2 regions of the Kribbella sp. NPDC051620 genome follow, and region 1 is predicted to be linked to the other one. Evidence: riboswitches for the same ligand, from Rfam matches in the RefSeq annotation. Region 1 holds a riboswitch; the other holds the start of a gene.

What was found. A riboswitch is a leader RNA that binds a small molecule or an ion and turns the genes downstream of it on or off. The one in region 1 is predicted to bind thiamine pyrophosphate.
Region 2: linked by a shared signal. The riboswitch ahead of ACIA12_RS21765 (purine-cytosine permease family protein) and the one ahead of thiC (phosphomethylpyrimidine synthase ThiC) in region 1 are both predicted to bind thiamine pyrophosphate.

The regions. Positions count from the first base shown of each region.
Region 1 covers NZ_JBITDB010000007.1:89,589-97,353, forward strand. The annotation lists gene ACIA12_RS33640 (hypothetical protein) at 1-204, opposite strand, end outside; gene ACIA12_RS33645 (transposase) at 201-800, opposite strand; gene thiC (phosphomethylpyrimidine synthase ThiC) at 1,047-2,672, opposite strand; TPP riboswitch at 2,662-2,786, opposite strand; gene ACIA12_RS33655 (lysophospholipid acyltransferase family protein) at 2,867-3,616, shown strand; gene ACIA12_RS33660 (hypothetical protein) at 3,763-4,299, shown strand; gene ACIA12_RS33665 (hypothetical protein) at 4,311-4,544, opposite strand; gene ACIA12_RS33670 (anion permease) at 4,555-5,694, opposite strand; gene ACIA12_RS33675 (anion permease) at 5,783-6,781, opposite strand; gene ACIA12_RS33680 (DUF47 domain-containing protein) at 6,784-7,416, opposite strand; gene ACIA12_RS33685 (DUF202 domain-containing protein) at 7,555-7,765, opposite strand, start outside.
Region 2 covers NZ_JBITDB010000004.1:568,429-576,193, forward strand. The annotation lists gene ACIA12_RS21750 (DUF3152 domain-containing protein) at 1-631, shown strand, start outside; gene ACIA12_RS21755 (hypothetical protein) at 693-1,466, shown strand; gene ACIA12_RS21760 (alpha/beta fold hydrolase) at 1,457-2,146, shown strand; TPP riboswitch at 2,168-2,293, shown strand; gene ACIA12_RS21765 (purine-cytosine permease family protein) at 2,288-3,616, shown strand; gene ACIA12_RS21770 (flavodoxin family protein) at 3,613-4,323, opposite strand; gene ACIA12_RS21775 (class I SAM-dependent methyltransferase) at 4,473-5,153, shown strand; gene ACIA12_RS21780 (methylated-DNA--[protein]-cysteine S-methyltransferase) at 5,237-5,818, opposite strand; gene ACIA12_RS21785 (RNA polymerase sigma factor) at 5,811-6,311, opposite strand; gene ACIA12_RS21790 (flavin reductase family protein) at 6,619-7,182, shown strand; gene ACIA12_RS21795 (ABC transporter substrate-binding protein) at 7,204-7,765, shown strand, end outside.

The DNA.
Region 1 (7,765 bases):
GGAGACCATGAGGAGGATGTTCCACCAGGCCTCCCGCCAGCCCTGTACGCCGTGTCCCGCCAGCAGCAGGATGCCGGTCGCCGTCAGGCAGGCCAGCATCACGCCACTGAGCACTATCTCCAGCGTGGCGCCCGACTTGGGCACCCACGCCACTACGGCGAGCACCAGAGCCACCCCAGTCAGCACTAGTACCGCTGCCGTCATGCAACCTCCCCAGCCTCGAGCAACTCTGCCGCAAGCACCCGGCCGCGCTGTTCCTCGGCGAAACCGGCCGCCTGCGCCCGCTGCGTGACAGCGGACTGGCTGATCCCCAGCTTGACGCCGATCTCGCGCCTGGTCAGCCCCTCGGCCAGCAGGTCGGCCACAGCCCACCCGCGCTCGCTCCTGCGACGCAGTACCGACGCCATCAGCCACATGACGCTCTCCACCTGTTCCGCCGCGTGCTCGTTGGCACCGACGACGCTCACGTGGTGCGGGCTCGCCTTGGCCCGGTTGACCGCCTCGCGCGCGAAGACGAACGCCTCCCCGCTGCCTGCCCTGGTACTCCGGGGCAGCGGCTGGTCGACCGCGCCGACGCCGAGACCGATGTGCCAGGTGTCCGCGCGGAGCAGCTGCACGATGACGTCGACCGTGGCCCGGGCCTCCGAGAGCACGCCCTGGACCTCGTCGCCGGCCGTGCGCTCGAACTTGCGCAGCAGGCCGATCCGGCGCGGCCGCCGGTTCAGCGTATTCAGTAGCTCGGGTACGAGATCGCCGATGCTCCGGCTGCCTCGCTGATCTACCGTGAGAACGAAGACCACCGCCTTGTACCTCCTTCCCGACGCAGGTTAAGGCTACAGTCTTATTCACTCAGAGTGAAGGCAAAAACCTGAACCGGTTCGCCCGATCACCCACCGTGACCACTCGGGAGGCCGCCGATCTTCCAATTCTCCGCTGAAATCGGCCGGTTCCGCGCCCCGACTCACCGCCACCTTCACACGGAGTCAGGATGTTTTCGGGTGGATCGGGCCGCGGACCGGCGAGTCTAGATTTGTTGCGGATGCAGCTCAGTCAGCCAGTGGCAGGTAGAGCTTGGAGTCCTTGGCCTTGAAGGTCTCCGACATCTCCGCGAAGCCGGCCTCGATCGCCTCGGCCGAGTCCAGACCGTGCTCCTCGGCGTACTTGCGGATGTCCGCGGTGATCCGCATCGAACAGAACTTCGGCCCGCACATCGAGCAGAAGTGCGCCGTCTTGGCCGGCTCGGCCGGCAGCGTCTGATCGTGGTACGAGCGGGCCGTGTCGGGATCCAGCGACAGGTTGAACTGGTCCTCCCAGCGGAACTCGAACCTTGCCCTCGACAACGCGTCGTCCCAGTCCTGCGCGCCCGGATGCCCCTTGGCCAGATCGGCCGCGTGGGCAGCGATCTTGTACGTGATCACGCCGGTCTTCACGTCGTCACGATCCGGCAGGCCGAGGTGCTCCTTCGGCGTGACGTAGCAGAGCATCGCCGTTCCCAGCCAGCCGATCTGGGCCGCGCCGATCGCGCTGGTGATGTGGTCGTAGGCCGGTGCGATATCGGTTGCCAACGGCCCCAAGGTGTAGAACGGCGCCTCGCCACAGAGCTCCTCCTCGAGCCGGACGTTCTCCGCGATCTTGTGCATCGGCACGTGCCCCGGGCCCTCGATCATCACCTGGACGTCGTGCTCCCAGGCGATTTTCGTCAACTCACCAAGGGTTCTGAGCTCGGCGAACTGGGCCGCGTCGTTCGCGTCCGCGATACACCCCGGCCGGAGTCCGTCGCCGAGCGAGAAGGTCACGTCGTACTCCCGCAGGATCTCGCACAGTTCCGCGAAATGCGTGTACAGGAAGGACTCCTGGTGATGCGCCAGGCACCAGGCCGCCATGATCGAGCCACCCCGCGAGACGATCCCGGTGATCCGCTGGGCGGTCAACGGCACGTACCGGAGCAGTACTCCGGCATGCACCGTCATGTAGTCGACGCCCTGCTCGCACTGCTCGATCACCGTGTCGCGGTAGACCTCCCAGGTCAGCTCGGTCGGATCACCCTTCACCTTCTCGAGCGCCTGGTAGAGCGGCACCGTGCCGATCGGGACCGGCGAGTTGCGCAGGATCCACTCGCGGGTCGCGTGGATGTTCTTGCCGGTGGACAGGTCCATCACCGTGTCCGCGCCCCAACGGGTGGCCCAGACGAGTTTCTCCACCTCCTCCTCGACCGAGCTGGAGACGGCCGAGTTGCCGATGTTGGCGTTCACCTTCACCAGGAACTTCTTCCCGATGATCATCGGCTCGGACTCCGGATGCTTGTGGTTCGCCGGGATCACGGCCCGCCCTCGCGCCACCTCGTCCCGCACGAACGAAGGCTCGACACCTTCCCGGACCGCGATGTAGCGCATCTCCTCGGTGATGACGCCGGCCCGGGCCTGCGCCAGCTGGGTCAACGGCTCACGGCCGGCGATCCAGTCCCGGCGTACCGGCGGAAGGCCCGCCTGAACGTCGATGGTGGCGTTGACGTCGGTGTACGGCCCCGAGGTGTCGTACAGATCGAAGTGCTCGCCGTTGGTGAGGTGCACCCGCCGCTGTGGAACCTTCAGCTCACCGGTGTAAATCTTCTCCGATCCTGAGATCGGCCCAGTGGTGACCTGCGGGCGGACAGAATTGTCGATCGTTGTCACGATGCTGCTCCCTACGCCGGAATTACCCGGACAGGTTCGGCGGTCGGCGGCGCCGGGTCCGAAACCCAGCCGCCCTCTCAGCCCGCTACAGCGCGAGCTCCCGCGGTATCAACTTGTCGTCGGCAACTCTAACCACTGATTGCCTACTGCGTACTGGATCCGCGCGCCGTTGACCGACCCGATAGCGTCAGACCATGCGCGACATCCTGTACCCGCCGGTGATCGGCTTCGCCAAGACCGCCTTCAAGGTGCTCGACCTGGGCTTCACGATGGTCGGCACGGAGAACATCCCGCGGACCGGCGGTGCCGTGCTGGCGCTGAACCACATCAGCTACGTGGACTTCGTGATCGGCGGGTTCGGCGCGCAGCCGAGCAAGCGGCTGGTCCGGTTCATGGCCAAGGAGGTGCTGTTCCGCAACCGGTACTCCGGACCGCTGATGCGCGGCATGCACCACATCCCGGTGGATCGTGGCGCCGGCGCCGGGTCGTACCGGGAGGCGATCCGGTACCTCGGCGAGGGCGAGATCGTCGGCGTCTTCCCCGAGGCGACGATCAGCCGGTCGTTCGAGCTGAAGGAGTTCAAGTCGGGCGCGGTCCGGATGGCCGCCGAGGCCGGCGTACCGGTGATCCCGATGATCCTGTGGGGCACCCAGCGGATGATGACCAAGGACCACCCGCGGGACTTCTCCCGGCACCAGCGGGTCGCCATCACGGTCGGCGAGCCGATGGCGGTCAGCAAGGAGGAGGACGCCGTCGAGGCCACTGCCCGGCTGCGGACCACGATGGCGGGGATGCTCGACCGGACCATCAAGGCGTCCCCGGACAAGCCGGCCGGGGCGTGGTGGCTGCCCGCGTCGTACGGCGGTAGCGCGCCGACCCCCGAGGAAGCCGACCGCCTCGACGCCGAGGAACTCCGGGAGCGGGCGGCTCGCCGCCGCAAGTAGCGTTCCCCACCGATTTGGGTTATGGGGACAGTCGGTATCCGGACGAGGGGTTGACCGAGGCGCGAGCCGGGGGTACCAAGAACCCTTGTATGTCGAAAGCTGGACCTGGGGGGTCCGCCGGCGATGATCGGGCTGGGCGGGGGGAAATGACGATCTTGTACGGATCAGACGAGGAGCTGCACCTCTTCGAACCGGGGAAGCTGAGCATCCCCGGCAATGTGGCCGAGGAGATCCCGGATGTCGGGGTCTACTTCTTGTACTGGGCGACGCAGAACCTGCGCCCGGATCAGGCCAGGGAGATCGAGTCGGCGGTGAACGGCCGGCGCTGCCAGAACGGCTGGTTCCCGCTGGAGAGCCTGGACGGTCTCGGCCGCCGGGGTTCCTGGCGCGGCCCGCTGACCTATCTGGCGCAGATGACCGCCAAGGACTCGGCGATCGTGAAGGCCTGGGCGACGATCAACATGGCGCCCGACGACCGCAAGGCCCGGATCGAGGCGACGGCCGACCGGCTGCTCTACCAGCAGGGCCACGCCGCCGCGGCCACCTGGGTGATGGCGGTCCGCCCGCAGGCGTTCCTGAGCCTCACCCTGCTCGGTGACTCGCTCTACAACAACTGGGAGAGCGCGGTCGCCTCGCTGCGCCCCAAGGACGTAGCGAGGTCGGTCCGCCGCTGGAACCGCTGACGCGCTCAGTTTCAGTGGAACTGCGGGATGATCAGGTACAGGCCGTAGAAGACCGCGGCGAGGCAGGCGAGGAAGCAGAGGCCGGCTACCGCGGTGTCCACCGGCGGCGGGCTCTTCTTCGCCTCGACCGCGACCGCGCGCCGCGACATCGCGTTGATCCCGACGGCGAACAGCACCGCGATGCCGACCCCGAAGGCGAGGCTCGCGATCGCTACCTGGCCGAGTGCGCTCCAGTCGATGTGCATCAGATCCTCCTCAGGCAGCCGGTACTGCGGACGCCGGGGCCGTCGTGCCCGGGTACTCGTTGACGTTGTCGGCCGTGACCGGCTTGCGGCGCGATGCCAGGTAGATGAAGCCACCGGCGGCGGCCGCGGCGATGGCGATGATCGTCACGCCGATGTTGCCGGAGTTGGCGACCCGGCCGGCCAGCGCGCCGACGATCGCGGCGGCCGGCAGCGTGAACAGCCAGGCCAGCGCCATCCGGCCGGCGACCGTCCAGCGGACCTCCGCCAGACGCTTGCCGAGGCCGGCGCCGAGGATGCTGCCCGAGCAGACCTGGGTCGTCGACAGCGGGAAGCCGAGGTGCGACGAGGCGAGCAGTACGGCGGTGGAGCTGGTCTCGGCCGCGAAGCCCTGCGGCGACTCGATCTCGGTCAGGCCCTTGCCCATCGTCTGGATGATCCGCCAGCCGCCGAGGTACGTGCCGGCCGCGATCGCCAGGCCGGCCGCGAAGATCACCCACAGCGGCGGCTTGGAGCCCGACGCCAGGCTGCCCGAGGTGATCAGCACGAGCGTGATGATGCCCATCGTCTTCTGCGCGTCGCCGGTACCGTGCGCCAGCGAGACGAGCGACGCGGAGGCGATCTGGCCGACCCGGAAGCCGTCGTCGACGTTCTTCTTCCGGGCCCGCCGGGTGATCGTGTACACGAGGTAGGTGCCGAGCAGGGCGACCACGCCGGCCACGATCGGGGCGGCGACGGCCGGGATGATGATCTTCTGGACGACGGTGCCGAAGTGGACCGCGCCGCTGCCGGCCGCGATCCAGGTGGCGCCGATCAGGCCGCCGAACAGCGCGTGGGACGAGGAGCTCGGCAGTCCGACGTACCAGGTGAGCAGGTTCCACAGGATCGCGCCGACCAGGCCGCCGAAGATGATCGGCACGGTTACCTTGGCATCGTCGACGAGCCCGCTGGAGATCGTCTTGGCGACCTCGGTGGAGACGAACGCGCCGACCAGGTTCAGTACCGCGGACAGTGCGACGGCGACCTTCGGTCTCAGCGCTCTGGTGGCGATCGAGGTCGCCATCGCGTTGGCGGTGTCGTGGAAGCCGTTGGTGAAGTCGAAGACCAGGGCGGTGATGATCACCACGATGACGAGGAACGAAAGGTCCATCACGATCACATCCCAGAGGGAGGGCGGCGTCAGGAGCGCTCTCACGCTAAGCGCGCCGGGTGAAATCGCGGTGAACTGCTCGAAGAATGAACTATTCGAGGATGAAGTGGGCCACGTAGTAGACGGCGGCCGCCACCAGGCCGGCGGCCGGGATGGTCAGTACCCACGCGAGGACGATGCCCTTCGCGACGCCCCAGCGCACGGCTGACAGCCGCTTGGTGGCGCCGGCGCCCATCACCGCCGAGGTGATCGTGTGGGTGGTGGAGACCGGCGCGTGCAGGCCGATCGCCATCACGTAGAGCACGGTCGCGGCGACCGCTTCGGAGGCGAAGCCGCGGGCCGGGTCGAGGTGGATGATCCGGCGGCCGAGTGTCCGCATGATCCGCCAGCCACCGGAGTACGTGCCCAGCGAGATCGCGGTCGCGGCCGAGATCTTCACCCAGGTCGGGATGCCCTCGTTCTTGTCCACGTGCCCGGTGGTGAGCAGGGCCAGGAAGATCACGCCCATCGTCTTCTGGGCGTCCTGCAGACCGTGGCCGAGCGCCATCCCGGCCGCCGACAGCGACTGGGCCAGCCGGAACCCGCGGGTGGTCCGGCCCGGGTTCCGGCGCCGGAAGATCCACAGGATCGCGGTCATCAGCAGGAAGGCGCCGAGGAAGCCGATGGCCGGTGACAGCACCATCGGGATGACGACCTTGTCGACGATGCCGGACCACAGCACCACGCTGGTCGAGGCCAGGCCGGCGCCGACCAGGCCGCCGATCAGGGCGTGCGACGAGGAGCTGGGCAGACCGAAGTACCAGGTGATCAGGTTCCAGGTGATGGCGCCGACCAGCGCGGCGATCACGATCACCAGGCCGTGCCGCCCGCTCGGCAGGGTGATGATGCCCTTGCCGACGGTGTCGGCCACCTCGGTACCGAGGAAGGCGCCGACGAAGTTGAAGAACGCCGCCATCACCAGCGCCACCCGCGGCGTCAGCGCCCGGGTCGAGACCGAGGTCGCGATCGCGTTGGCGGCGTCGTGGAAGCCGTTGGTGTAGTCGAAGGCGAGCGCGATCACGACGACCGCGATGACGAGCGCGAGCTCCACGCTCAGCTCTCCTTGACGGCGATCTGTTCGACCGTGTTGGCGACGTGCTCGAAGGCGTCGATCCCGGCCTCCAGCAGATCCACCACGGTCTTCAGCTTCATCACCGTCAGCGCGTCGAACTCACCGCTGAACAGCTTGGCCACGATCCGGCGGTGGACCGCGTCACCGGTGTTCTCCAGCCGGTTGATCTCGATCCAGTACTCGGCCAGGTCCTTCATCGTGCGCAGCCGCGGCATCGCTTCCGCGGTCAGCGTCGCCATCCGCTGCAGCACCTCGATCTGCTCGGCCGCCTCGGCCGGCAGCTTGTCGAGGTTGAACAGGTGGATGGTGTCGACCGCCTCCTCCATGTAGTCCATGACGTCGTCGAGGTCGGAGGCCAGCCGGTAGATGTCCTCGCGGTCGAACGGGGTCACGAAGGTGGAGTTGACGCGGCGGATGATCGAGTGGGTGGTCTCGTCCGCGGCGTGCTCGGCATCCTTCATCTGGGTAGCGATCTGCTGGCTCGCGGACAGGCCGGTTCCCGCCGTGCTGCCGAGCAGCTCAGCGAGGATCCGGGACCCGTCGACCAGGTGGTTGGCGGATTCGGTGAAAAGGTCGTAGAACGTCGGGTCGTTCGGACGCAGACGTAACGGCACTTCAAGCTCCGGGTGAACGAGGGACAAACCGTGAACATGCTAGGGGCAACGGACCGCTGACGGAGCATCCGCCTGCTCAAGGTACCGCGAGATGATGAACACGTAGACTCAATCCGACCGCAAAGTGACCGGGAGACTTCAGCGCGTCATCACCGCATAGAGGTCGAACAGGCCGACTACGAGGACCAGCCCGGCCGCCAGCCGCAGGATCCGCTCGGACCCCAGGGCCGTCGGTTCGACGCGCCGGCGGTAGACGGCGGTCACGGCGGCCCAGCAGGACAGGGCCAGCGCGGTGACCACGATACCGAGGCCGAGCCGGACGTCCGACGTACCGTGACCGGAGGCCAGC
Region 2 (7,765 bases), on a different contig from region 1:
GGTGAAGCCGACGCATGTACCGACGCCGACCGCGACGTTCACGACACCGTTGCGGCCGGCACCGACCTTGACCCGGCGGCCCAAGGGATCCAAGCCGAATGTCACTGTGTCGACCGGGCGGTTGCTGGTGGTGGCTGGGTTCTCCAAGGCGACCGAGAATCACGACAAGCTGACGTACCGGGTCGAGATCGAGGACGGGCTGTCCCTCAACGGGGAGAAGGTCGCGGCCGAGATCCACAGGACGCTCACCGATCCGCGCGGCTGGCAGGCGCTCGGGCCGGTGCGGTTCGAGCGGACCGACAAGGTCGACGCCGACCTGCGCGTGATCGTCGCGACGCCGACGCTGACCGACAAGCTGTGCCTGCCGCTCGACACCGGCGGCGAGGTGTCCTGCCGGGTCGAGAACCGGGTGGTGCTCAACGCCAAGCGCTGGATGTACGCCGTACCCGCGTACGCCGGCAAGGTCGACCTCTACCGCAGCTACCTGGTCAACCACGAGGTGGGCCACGCCCTCGGCCACGGCCACTCGACCTGCGCCAAGCCCAACACCCCCGCGCCGGTGATGATGCAGCAGACCAAGGGCCTGGCCGGCTGCCTCCCCAACGCTTGGCCGACCATCAAAGCAACCTAGAACGACCCCGCCCGTGAGAACCTGTCCGAAGACGGTTCGAGTGAGCGGGAGGGTGTAGCGAATGTCGTCTCAGGACTTCCCCACCTATGGCCGGGGCGAGAACCCCGACGAGTCCCGCAAGGACGAGCACTACGCCAAGCCTGTGCCCTACGGCCAGCCGCAGTACGGCCCACCGAACCAGTACGCCGAACAGCCGCCGCCAGCTGCCTACAACCAGCCACCGCCGACTGCCTACAACCAGCCACCGGCCTACCGTCCCGGCAACCCGTACGGCCCACCCGCCAACCCGCAGCCGCACCAGCTACCCACCTACGGCCGCCCAGCCCCCCGCGACCCCCGCGCAGCCCGGGTAGTCCTCCTGGCCGCGGTCATCGCCGGCATCTACGGACTGCTGGTCGTCTCCGTCCAGCGCATCTCGCTCCGGGAGATCTCCCAGCTCCCCGGCTCCCCGCTGAACCACCCGCTCCGCACGGACGTCATCGACACCATCGGCCAGCTCCTGACTCTGATAGTCGGCCTGGCCGCCCTGGGCATGTGGCTGCGCGACGTCCTCAACCGCCGCAAGGCCGACCGCCAGCCAGACCCGATAGAGCTGACCGGCCTAGGCCTGGTCGCCCTGTCCCTCATCCCGATCCTGATCTGGTTCGTGATGGTGCTGACCACCGGCATGGGCGCCATCGACGACTCCCTCCACCGCCTCCCCACCGCGTACGCCTGGGGTGGTACCGGCCTCCTCATCCTCGCTGTCGGCCTAGCCCTCGGCTACCGCGAGCTCAAGCCGGAAGTACGCAACCCCGTGGTCCAGCAAGCCCCCGACCGCCCACCGTGGGAGTGACCCAGGTCGTACTGGTCCCCGGGCTAGGCCTCGGGCCGGAGTCGTATGCCCCGACCATCCAGCACCTCACCATGCCGTACGAGATCATCACCCTCCCCGGGTACGGCGAACGCGTGCAAGCCGGCGATGACCTCCATACCGAGGCGCTAGCTCAACGCGTGCTCACTCACGTCACGGAGCCATCGGTACTGGTCGGCCACTCGGCCAGCTGCCAGATAGTGGTGGCCGCTGCCCTCGCCCAGCCCCAGCTGGTGAAGGGCCTGGTGCTGCTCGGTCCAACAGGGGACGTCGGCGCCTCCGACTGGGTCACGCTCGCCGAGCGGTGGGTGCGCTCCGCTGTGTGGGAGTCACCGCGGCTAGTACCGGTCCTGGCCCCGCAGTACGCGCGTACCGGCCTGGTGTCGATGGCACAGGCGATGGAGGTCGCCAGGCGGTACGACCTCGCCGCAGCCATCCGCCGGCTCGAGCGGCCGGCCGTGATCGTCCGCTGCGAACACGACAACCTCTGTCCAGCTGGCTGGGCGCAGCGACTCGCCGACTTGGCGGGCGCGGACGCAGCAGGAGAGACCCATGCCGACGTCTGGACGGTGCCTTCCGGCGCCCACATGCCGGTACTGACGCACGGTGAAGAGGTTGTGACGTTCATCAAGCGGGCAGCCGGTGTATACAACGGTCAATGACGCGTTATCGTTGACGCAGTAACAAACCTCCGCGGGAGCTCGCGCCGATCAGCGGGCTGAGAGGGCGACGAGCTGGAAGCAGCCGGGTCGCCGACCGCCTGAACCTGACCGGGTAATGCCGGCGTAGGGAGCAGGTCAGCCATGACCACTACCGCTGCACGCACGTCCACCGCCACCGAGGCGCCGCTGGTCCTGACCACGGACGCGCCGCGGACCTTGGGGTTCCTCGACCAGTTCACCCTCTGGGGCAACTTCGGCATCTCGCTGTTCGGCCCGGTCACCGGCGCGCTCGTCGCGGCGTACACCGGATCGCTGGTGAAGGGCCTGATCGCCGTCGTCGTCGGCTGCGGGATCGGCGCTCTGGTCCTCGGCGGCGCCGCCGTCTTCGGCTCGCACACCGGCGCGCCCGCGATGACCAGCCTGCGCGGGCTGTTCGGCCGCCGCGGCTCGATGGCGCCGACCGTGCTCAACATCGCGCAGAACATCGGCTGGGCGACGATGGAGATCATCGTGATCTCCCAGGCGGCCGTCGCCGTGACGAGTGAGCGCTGGCGCTGGCTGTTCGTCCTGATCGCCGGCTTCATCGCGACAGCGATGGCGGTCCGGCCGCTCGGCAGCGTGAAGCTGCTGCGCAAGTTCATGGTCTGGCTGGTCCTGCTGGCCTCGGTCTACCTGTTCATCCAGGTGCTCAGCAAGCCGGTCCACGATCTCCCGCAGGACGGCGTCTTCGGCTTCTGGCCGGGCGTCGACCTCGCCGCGGCCGGTGTGGTGTCGTTCGCGCCACTCGCCGCCGACTACACCCGGCACTCGCGCACCAACAAGGCTGCCTTCGCCGGTTCCGCCCTCGGCTACGGCCTGGCCGCGATCCTGTACTACGCACTCGGCGTTATCGCGGTCGCCACCCTGCAGACCAACAGCACCGACGTCATCACCGCCCTGGTCACCCTCCCGGCCGGCGCGATCGCGTTGTTCGTACTGCTCGTGGACGAGGTGGACGAGGCGTACGCGAACGTCTACTCGACCACGATGGCCGCGCACAACCTGATCGGGCACATCGACCGGCGCTGGATCTCCGTCGCCATCGGCATCCTCGCCACCGTCCTCGCGCTCTTCGTTGACCTGGGCAACTACACCCAGTTCCTCTACCTGATCGGCTCGGTCTTCATCCCGCTGTTCGCGGTCGCGATCGCCGACTTCTTCGTGGTGAGCAAGATGAACTGGGACGTCTCCGACACCGCGAGGTTCCGCTGGCAGCCCACCCTGGCCTGGGTCTTCGGCTTCGTCGCCTACCAACTCGTCAACCCCGGCACAGTCGACGGCTGGTCCCCCTTCTGGCTGGACCTCCAACAGTCCCTCTTCAACAACCACCCAGTACCAGCCTGGCTCGGCGCGACGTACACGTCGATCGTCGTGTCCATGGTGGCGGCGATCCTCTTCGGCCGCCTGGGCCGCACCCGGCAGAACGCCTAGCGGTACTCGGGGTTTTCGAAGTCGAAGCGGGAGCCGGCGTCCCATTCGGAGCGTTGGTTGCCGTAGGCAGGGATGCCGCCGGCGTCCTTCAGCATCCTTGCCAGGTGCAACAGGTTCCAGGTCATGAAGGTCGTGTTCCGGTTGGTGAAGTCGTTGTCCGGGCCGCCCGATCCCTCGTCCAGGTACGACGGGCCCGGGCCGGCCTCGCCGATCCAGCCGGCGTCGGCCTGGGGTGGAACCGTGTAGCCCAGGTGCTGCAGGCTGTAGAGCACGTTCATCGCGCAGTGCTTGACGCCGTCCTCGTTGCCGGTGATGACGCAGCCGCCGACCCGGCCGTAGTACGCGTACTGCCCAGCGGGGTTGAGGATCGAGGAGTTCGCGTACAGCCGCTCGATCACCTTCTTGGTCACCGAACTGTTGTCGCCGAGCCAGATCGGTCCGGCGATCACCAGGATGTCGGCCGCCATCACCTTCTCCTGCAGGGCGGGCCATTCGTCGGTCGCCCAGCCGTGCTCGGTCATGTCCGGCCAGACACCGGTGGCGATGTCGTGGTCGATCGCCCGGATCACCTCGACCGCCACACCCTGCTTGTCCAGGATGTGCTTGCTCACGTCGATGAGCCCTTCGGTGTTGCTGCGCTCGGGCGACCGTTTCAGCGTGCAGTTGATGAAGAGCGCACGCAGATCGTCGTACCGGGTGGTGGGCATGGTTCTCCTTCGAGGAAGTCGTTGGCTCAGTGTCACGGCACCGGCCGGCGTCGCACGAGAGCCGTGCGATTACCGTTCGCCGACTTCGGAAGGTCTCGATCCGGTTCCCGATACTGACAGTGACCCAGCGTGGCCGGGATACTGGCGCAATGCTGAACTCTGCACTGCGCAGCCGGGCCGAGTACGAAGAACTCGGGGTCGAGGGGCTGGCCAGTCGCACCACGCCGGAAAGTGACGCCGCCATCGTCCAGGCCGTCGAAGAGCTCCTGGAAGGCCGGGAGTCCGTACTGGACCTGTGCTGCGGCTACGGCCGGATCAGCCTGCCGTTGCGGCGGGCGGGCAAGACCGTGCGAGCCCTGGACATCTCTCCGAACCTGGTCGAGGCCGGCCAGGCCAAGGCGCGCGAAGAAGAGCTGTCGATCGACTGGGCGATCGGCTCGATGACGGACCTGCCGTACAAGTCGGACTCCTTCGACGCGGTGCTCTGCCTGTGGACGGCGTTCCACGAGCTGTTTGCCGAGGACGAGCAGATGTCGACCATCTGGGAGATCTCCCGGGTACTACGACCCGGTGGGCTCGCCGTGATCGAGGGGCCGGTCTGGGGCCCGGCGACCGCGTCGGAGATCGCCAACGGACTACGCCAGGGCCCGGAGCACCGGATCGTCACCACCGAGCACTTCGGCACCAGCAGCGTCCACTACATCCACGACGAGGCCAGCTACGGCCGCCTCTGCTCGGCGGCCGGCATCAAGGACTACAAGGTCTACAAACGCGAATGGGGCGGCCGCCGCCGCCTCATCCTCGAAATCCATCAACCGGGCAACGAATAGAAAAAACAGCAGGTCCCCACTCCACATTGGGGACCTGCTGCCTTCCACCCGAGTATAAAGAAAACGAACGACCGCCGGAAAAGTTAACTTTTCGATTCGAGATTCAGCAGGAACCGCTTCGCGTCCAGCCCGCCGGCGTATCCGGTGAGCGCGCCGCTCGCGCCGATCACCCGATGGCAGGGAATCACCACGCACAAGGGATTTGCGCCGAGCGCCGTACCGACCGCCCGGGCCGCCTTCGGCCGGTCGATCTCGCCGGCGACCTGCCCGTACGTCGTCGTCTTGCCGTAGCGGGTGTGGTCGGGAAGATCAGCCAGCACGAGCCGCTGAAATGGCGTGGCCAGAGTCAAATCAACATTTAAATCAAATGCCTTTCGTTGACCGGTCAGGTATTCGTCCAATTGCCGCCGTACCTCGTCCAGCGGGCCGGGCTGGCGCAGTACCCGCGGGGAGATCGCCCGGGCCAGCCGCTCGGTCAGCGTCTCCTCGTCGCCGAAGGAGCTGGCCACCACCCGGTCACCCGCGACCGCGAGCAGCAGGGTGCCGATGGGGGTGTCGTGCAGGGTGTAGGAGACGTCGGCGGTCGGCAGGACCGGCGGGCGGGCGCCTGCGGGGGTGAGGCGGCTGAGCCGGGCCTCGATATCAGGCGCTGTGAGGTCAGTCATGATCCACTCCGAGTTTGGTGCGCAAGGTCGCGAGCGCATCGCTGACGAGTCGGCGGGATGCGGCGGGCGTGGTGTCCAGAGCGGCGGCCACGCCATGGTGGTCCAGGTCGCCGACGTACTTGAGCGTGACGGCGACGCGCTGGCGTTCGGGCAGGTCCTTCACGGCCTGCCAGAGCTCCGGATCGGGGAAGTCGGCGGCCTCCGGGCCGTCGACGGCGATCGGTGGCGCGTCGTCGAGGGGTGTTTGCGGTTTGCGGGCCCGGTGCACGTCGGTCGCGCAGCGGGCGGTGATGGTGAGCAGCCAGCCGCGCAGGTTCTGTGCCGAGGTGAGGTTCGGGTAGGCGGCGAAGGCCTTCTCCCAGGCGCGCTGGGCCACGTCGTCGCCGTCAACCGGCCCGGCCAGCGCCCGGGCGAGCCTGGCGACGTCGCGCCAGTGCTCGTCGACGAGCGCCTGGAAGGGCGGCAGTAAAAGCATCACGTCAGTAGAACGCATACACCCACGAAGGTGTGAGGGGCGTCCGGTGGACAGTCGTATCGAATGACGAGATTGTCTAGTTTTCCAGTGCACTTTGATGAGAAGCTCACTGACATGACAAGTTGTCTGCTCACCCGGCGCCGTGCCATCGACATGATGCGCACAGCCAGCGCGACCTGTCGATAGTCACACCGTTCCACCGCCTGTCCTGTCGGCGGCGTAGACGAGTTCTGGCCTGAGAGTCAGCTGTACCTCCATCCGCCCGGTTGCGGTTGCTCCTGCCTGTCCGCTGCCGGTCGTCCCTGCCCCGTCCCGAGGGAGAGACATGTCCGTCCATGCGATCCACCCTGCCCTGCCCAGCCGCCCCGGCCTCACCGTCGTTCCAGACCCAGAAGACGTGGAGCGCACGGTCGACGCCGACATCTTCCGCTCGGTGTTCCGCCGGCACGCGGCCGGCGTGGTGGTGATCACCGCCGACGCGGGCAACGGCCCGGTCGGCTTCACCGCGACCTCGCTCGTCTCGGTCAGCCTGCTGCCGCCGCTGGTGTCGTTCTCGATCGCCACCACCGCGTCCAGCTGGCCGACCGTCCACCGGGCCGACAGCCTGGTGATCAACTTCCTCGACGCCGGCCAGCACGAGATCGCCGGCCGGTTCGCCACCAGCGGCGTCGACCGGTTTGCCGAACCGACCCGCTGGTCCCGGCTCCGTACCGGGGAACCCGTCCTGGACGAGGCCCCAAGCTACCTGCGCGCTCTCGTCGAACACCGCTTCGCAGTCGCCGATCACCACATCGTCGTGGCCCGGCTCGCCACCCACGCCGAACGCCGCGAACACGAGCCGTTGCTGTACCACGACGGCCGCTACGCGACCACCGACCGGCCCTCCTGAACCCCTGTCTGGATGAAGCTCATGCCTAAGAAATCCCTTGCTGTCCTGGCCGCCGCGGCGCTGGCCGCCGTCACTATGCTCTCCGGCTGCGGCGGCGACGCCCAGGCCGGCGGTACCGGCGCGAAGCTCGCGCTCGACGCCCCGCTGCCCACCGAAGTACCGGACGGCGTCAAGATCGTCGTCGGCGATCCGGCCACTCAGGTGGCGTTCAAGCTGTCGGGTCAGCTCGACAAGGTCTCGAAGTACGTCACGTTCGCCAACCTCAGCGGTGGTCCACAGACCACGGAGGCGTTCCGCGCGCATGCGCTGGACCTCGGCTCGGTCGCGGAGATCCCGTCGATCCACGCCACCTGGACCGGGCTGCACGTCAAGATCGTCGCCTCCAAGTTCCGGCTGGACCCGATCAATCACCCGATCTACCAGCTCGGCGTGGCTCCCGGCGTACAGGTGAAGACGCTGGCCGATCTGCGCGGCAAGAAGATCGCGTACAGCCCCGGCCAGGCGCAGGGCGCGCTCGTGCTCAAGGTGCTGAAGAAGGCCGGGCTGACCAAGGAGGACGTCAAGCTCGTCGAGTTGCCGAGCA